One region of the Cytobacillus sp. MT66 genome, then DNA from elsewhere that is predicted to be linked to it. Evidence: riboswitches for the same ligand, from Rfam matches in the RefSeq annotation. Region 1 holds a riboswitch; the other holds the start of a gene.
What was found. A riboswitch is a leader RNA that binds a small molecule or an ion and turns the genes downstream of it on or off. The one in region 1 is predicted to bind lysine.
Positions count from the first base shown of each region.

Region 2: linked by a shared signal. The riboswitch ahead of AC1Q59_RS13265 (Na+/H+ antiporter NhaC family protein) and the one ahead of dapA (4-hydroxy-tetrahydrodipicolinate synthase) in region 1 are both predicted to bind lysine.

Region 1 covers NZ_JBXAFB010000007.1:111,048-114,252, reverse strand. Annotated here, with positions in the region: gene AC1Q59_RS14290 (tellurite resistance/C4-dicarboxylate transporter family protein) at 1-1,026, opposite strand, end outside; gene AC1Q59_RS14285 (hypothetical protein) at 1,185-1,376, opposite strand; lysine riboswitch at 1,523-1,702, shown strand; gene dapA (4-hydroxy-tetrahydrodipicolinate synthase) at 1,831-2,715, shown strand; gene msrA (peptide-methionine (S)-S-oxide reductase MsrA) at 2,813-3,205, opposite strand, start outside.
Region 2 covers NZ_JBXAFB010000006.1:259,917-263,121, reverse strand. Annotated here, with positions in the region: gene AC1Q59_RS13265 (Na+/H+ antiporter NhaC family protein) at 1-1,480, opposite strand, end outside; lysine riboswitch at 1,590-1,783, opposite strand; gene AC1Q59_RS13260 (HD-GYP domain-containing protein) at 1,880-2,965, opposite strand; gene AC1Q59_RS13255 (YunC family protein) at 3,203-3,205, opposite strand, start outside.

The sequences.
Region 1 (3,205 bases):
ATTATATTTAAGATACAAATGGTGAATAAGGCCGAAAAAGACAACCATCCATGCAACGATAGCAATGAATACCATAAAACGCGGTATAGCCATTAACAGCGGAACTCCCAGTGCCTTTGACAGCTGGAAAGTGCTTGTTGTATACATGGCAAGCGGAAACGCCATTCCCCAGAATTGCGGGTCATATGAAAAGGGATAATGGTGATAAAGATGGCGCCAAATCATAAGAATAAACAGCAAAGGAATCCACCATGTCCCTGTAATCCAGAAAAACAGCGTGAACCCCTTTAAAAATGGCGTAATCTCCATAAGCAAAGGAAAGTATTCAGCATGCAGAATTAATGTTGACCCAGCTAACGTGGTAATAGCTACTGCACCCATATTGATCCAGTATGGCGGTGTAAGGGCTGAATATTTAAACTCCACAAAAGTAAACCGGTAAAAAATAAGGGTAATGATATTCAGATATAGCATGCATCCCAAAAAATACATGCATAAGGTAAAAAACAAAATGATATTTTGCCCGCTATGTACAAATGGAACAAGCAATGTGCCAAGAATGGAAACCGATTGAGTTCCGACAGCCGCGATCAGCCAGGCTCCATTGATTCCCTGCTGGATGGCCGGCTTATCCTTGCGAATGGTAACCGCTGTGAAGAATGTATACATGATAATTAACCATAAAAAGATAGCCACACCCCATAAATAAAGAGGAATGGTGTGATTTTCGGCAACAATAATAAGCTGGCTTCCGAACACACTTGTTCCTGCAACTAAAGTAAAAAATCCAGGACCATTCTGATGGCTTGTTAAATCGGAAATTAATTTTGGAAAGAAGAAAACAATACGGGTAAGCGTTAGAAGCCATAGGATTAGATAGGCTGCAATATTTACATAAAGAAGGGACTTTGAGAAGATTTCCATACCTAGAAGATGAGTGCCTATTGATAGAGCTCCGGTAGCCATAACAAGGGCAAAATAGGCTGGAAAAAGATTTTCTGCTTGCAGTTTAATAAATTTGAACATGTCAGACTGCTCCTACAAAAAGTATTTGAACCATTACCTATTTATTTTAACATGAAACTTTCTATTGAACTCTTTAAGTGAATAAAAAATCTGACACGTTTATAAGTGCCAGATTTTTTTAGATTTCTTACTCGGTTTACTGTTCCATTCAGTTCAGCTTAGAAAGGTTTATTCGGCTGATAGGTCGGCTGCTGATTTTGAGCCTGATATTGCTGGCTCTTTGCAATAGCCTCCTGTACATTTTCCTCTAAGGAGAATTCAACATCTGCCCTGTTAAACTGATTTGCCTGGTTCTGTGCTTCAATCACTTTTTGCTGGTCATGTTCTTCGTTTTGGCCAAACTTTTTCATCTTCCATCTCTCCTTATTTCAAATTACATGTGTAGAGTTCCCTTTTGTCCGCAAACTATTCCTGCCGAAAATACTCCTTGTCTTTCACTGGGTCCTCAATTATAATGGAATGTAATTATATATTTTCTTATTTCAATATCTTTTGAAGTGAGGATAGAGGTGCAAAAACCATTAGTACACAAATCCGAGGATAATGAGATCCGCTGACGATTGTGGAAAGGGGGATTTGCCGAAGCTTTAAGAATCTCATGTACTTAAGGCTGGGCCTGCATTGAATAAGTGCAGGACTGTCATATAGAACCGCTATATGGAGGGCTATCGCACAAGAAACGATTACGTTATATTATATTGTTTCTATAAGCAGCAGCGAATTCCTCGATGCTGCTTTTTTGCGTAGGCTTGGACCCAATCTATCCACCTCTAATTAAAATTATTAAAAAGGGCGTGTGAGGAAATGAACTTTGGCCAAGTTTTAACAGCAATGGTAACACCATTTGATCAGAATGAAGAAATTGATTTTCCTGCAGTAACAAATTTAGTTGAACATTTAATCGCCAATGGAACAGATGGGTTAGTCGTAGCAGGCACAACTGGAGAATCTCCTACGTTAACAACAGAGGAAAAGGTCGAATTATTCAAGTTTGTTGTGAAGACAGTAAATGGACGTGTACCAGTCATTGCAGGCACAGGCTCAAATAACACCAGAGCATCTATCAGCTTAACAAAACTAGCGGAAGAAGCTGGAGTTGGTGGGATTATGCTCGTGGCGCCATACTATAACAAACCTTCACAGGAAGGACTATATCAGCACTTTAAGGCAATTGCCCAAGCAACGGCATTGCCAATCATGCTATATAATATTCCAGGTAGAAGCGTTGTCAATATTTCGGTAGAAACCATTGTAAGATTGTCGCAAATTCCTAACATCGTCGCTGTTAAAGAAGCAAGCGGCAACCTGGATGCAATGGCGCAAATCATCAGTGAAACACCGGATGACTTTTCACTATACAGCGGTGATGACGGATTAACCTTGCCTGTTCTTGCTATTGGCGGAGCTGGAATTGTTTCTGTTGCATCCCATATTATCGGCAATGAAATGCAGGACATGGTTAACAGCTTTAGAAGCGGAAACCTTCAAGCAGCCGCCGAAAAGCATCGCAGCCTGCTGCCAATCATGAAAGCCCTATTTGCTGCACCAAGCCCAGGTCCAGTCAAAGCAGCACTTAATATGAACGGAGTCCCAGTCGGGGGCGTTCGCCTGCCAATGATTCCATTAAATGAAGTTGAATTAGCTTCCCTGAAAAAGGCCCTACAGCCGTTAACAGCTGTAAGAAGCTAATAAAGCGCAAGGATCCTGGAGCTAGACCCTTCTTAAAATGAATATTTTTAACAAAATGGACTGTCTCACCACTTGAGACAGTCCTTTTTACTTGAGCTTATTTAAATAGACCGGCAAACTCCCCGTATCCCTCTTCTTCAAGCTTTTCCTTTGGAATAAAGCGAAGAGCAGCTGAGTTAATACAGTATCTTGCATGGTCTGGGCCAGGCCCGTCATCAAATACATGGCCAAGATGGGCATCAGATGTTTTCGAACGGACCTCAATTCTCCTCATGCCATACGACGTATCGAGCTTCTCTTCAATTTCAAAGCGTCTTATAGGCTTGGTGAAGCTCGGCCATCCGCATCCTGCATCATATTTATCCCTTGAGCTAAAAAGCGGCTCTCCGGAGATAATGTCAACGTAAATCCCTTCTTTTTCGTTATCCCAGTATTCATTTCTAAATGGCGGCTCTGTTGCATTCCTTTTTGTGACCTCAAATTGCATGGG
Region 2 (3,205 bases), on a different contig from region 1:
TACTGTCAGTGAAGCCAAGGACTAGGTATCCAATACCCGAAATGGCAGCCGATGTCAGCGCATATGGCAACTGGGTCAGCACGTGATCCATATGATTGCATCCCGCACCTGTCGACGAAAGAATGGTTGTATCTGAAATTGGCGAACAATGATCGCCAAACACTGCTCCTGCCAATACTGCTGCCATCGCTGGCAATAATAGACTTAAATCTGTAGCTGCCGCAATATTACCCGCAATTGGCAGCAATATTCCAAATGACCCCCAGGACGTTCCTGTACTAAAGGCCATAATCCCCGCAACAGCAAATAAAAGGAAAGGCAAAAGGGCAATATTCAGATTAGCGCTTTCTACAATGCCTGCCATATACTTCCCAGTTTCCAAACGGCCAATCAAATCAGAAATCATCCACGCAAAAATAAGAATGTAAATGGCTGGGAGCATGGATTTAAGACCTTCACTAACACCTTTGCCAAAGACATTGCCATTGACACCTTTTAAGACAAATGCCTGGCGGAAAAATAAAGCAAAAGTAACAGCTAATCCAAGAAGACCGCCTAGAATCAGGGACTTAGACACGTCTGTATTTTCAAAAATTGAAAAAATGGTCGCATTGTCACCCGCAGCCTTATATCCAGTCAAAAACATCATGCCAACCGTTCCTATGATTAGCGCAAGTATTGGCCAGATTAAATCTCCTACTGTACCCTTAGAGCTTGTTGGGAGATCATCCTTTAATTCTCCAGGTGCCTGTTTTTTCGGGTCATGAACGAGACCTTCCTCGATAGCCCGTCTCTCGTGCCCCTTCATTGAACCAAAATCAATGTTTCCTAGCGCAATAATAAATACCATTGCCAAAGTAACCCAAACATAAAGATTCATTGGAATCATCTGCACAAATGCCGAGAAAGCCGAATACTCGGTGATATGATTAGCAGCAAGAATGGTTCCAACTAATGTAATAATATAGGCGCCCCAGCTTGATACCGGTGAAACCACACAAACCGGCGCACTCGTTGAATCAATTAAATAAGCAAGCTTAGCACGTGAAACCTTATGCCGATCGGTAATAGGGCGAGAAATTTGCCCAACAGCCAGGGCATTAAAATAATCATCTATGAAAATAATAATTCCTAAAACCGCCCCAACTAGCTGAGCACCTGCACGGGTTTTCACACGCTTCATGGCCCATTCCCCAAACGCATAGCTCCCGCCTGTAATGGAAATAAAGGCGGTAATTACGCCTAAAACAAATAAAAATAAGATGATATAAATATTCCAGGTGTTTAACTCTCCTTCAGCAATAAATATTCCTTTTAAAGAGTCTAAAATAATGCCTGCTGTTCCTGTAAAGCTGAAATCAGCCAACAGAAGGGCTGCTGATATGATTCCGGCTCCCAGCGACAGAAGAACTTTTCTGGTCAAAATAACCATGACAATGGCCAAGAGCGGCGGTATGATTGAAAAAATCGTATTCTCCAATTTTCTTCCTCCTTGTTTATAAAAGGGGAATAATGATCGAGTGAAAACAAAAAAAGAGTAATGATAGAAAAGTCTACCATTACTCTTACAAGTAATTTACTTCTCCATCACGATCTGTAGCTCCCCATTATGAAGGTCTTGCGAAATTCTCCTCCATAGTGACAGTGCTGCTCCTTTTCAAAGCAGCCCCAGCATTAAAACCTATGACAGATTCTAGCGCTTCGGCAAAATTCCCTTCCAGCAGTGATCATTGTTGTCATCCTCACACAGCCTACTCTTGAATTCTGCTCCTCTACCTCACCGGATATGATAAGGCTAATATACAATTGGTACCTCTACTATAGCAGAGTGTAAAAAAAGCTTCAATGTTTTAGCAGAATAATATTTATTCCATTTTAATTAAAAAGTGGTGTCACAGCCTGTGATGGTAATGCTTAATTCATTTTTCAAATCAATTTCATATGGAGGAACCTTTTCGCCCATTTCCTCCATGATTCTAACCTTTGGCCTGTCGCCAAATCCAATATTTTGCCCAGCTACAATCCCTTTTCTGCCATCGCTTAAATCAACAGTAATTCCAACAGGATAGATAACAACAGCAAGTCTAAAAGCTTCAATTATCTTTTTTTCAAACAGCGTTCCGGATCCTGCATAAAGGATTTCAAGCCCCTCGTGAGGAAGCATGGCCCTGCGGTACACACGGTTGGAGGTGACAGCATCAAATACATCTGCCACTGCTAATATTTTCCCGAAATAATGAATTTCATCCCCGACAATCCCTCTTGGATAGCCTGAACCATTAAGCCTTTCATGATGCTGAAAAGCACAATGGGCAACAAGCAGCGGAATGGTTGGAACTTTTCTTAATAACTGAAATCCTTCTTCGGCATGTGTTTTAATCGCTTCATATTCCTCTTGTGTTAATTTTCCCGGCTTTAACAGCACTTCCTTTGGCACCTTAATCTTGCCAATATCATGAAAAATCGCCCCAAGACCAAGTGTCTCAAGGTCTCTTTGCGGCAAATTTAGCTTTATTCCAATCGCCAAAGCATACAGCGTTACATTTAAAGAGTGTGAGAAAATATAATTATCGTATATAAAAGCATCAGAGAGTAATGTTAATAGTTCCTTTTGATCCTTTATTTCTGTCATTAAACAACGGATAAGCTCCGAGAACTTTTTCGATGCTTTCTCCACAACCAGTGAACCGTGCAGAGAAGTATCTTTCTGAATTTCCTTAAATGTGGAATTGATCGTTTGAATGGTTTCTTTCCTTAAAGAATCGGAGATGGTGCCATTGTATTGAATATCTTCGTTTTCTCGATCCTTTATAAATATGTAACTGATTCCTAATGTATTAAGTCTATGGATGATAGCCTTTTTTAATTCCACACCCTCATTTAACAAAACTTGTCCATTTTCATTATAAATTGCTTTGGCAAGAATCGTTCCTGATTCTACAGAGGAAGTTGTAACTAATCTCATGAGTACACCTATTTCATTAAGGAGTTTTTGCGTTATTTAAGCCTATGAAAAAATACATATTTTTCTTCTTTTTGCGACATTTTTCCTATTATTTCTACATTAACCTTTTTTAAGCAATAATTTCAACCCTACTTTTGTCCTTATTTTTTAAATGCCCTAAATTTCCACTTTAGGCGCTTTGTGCGCAGCTTAAGGCTGGCTCATGTCAAGAAAATAGACAGCCATGTTCAGGCTGTCTTA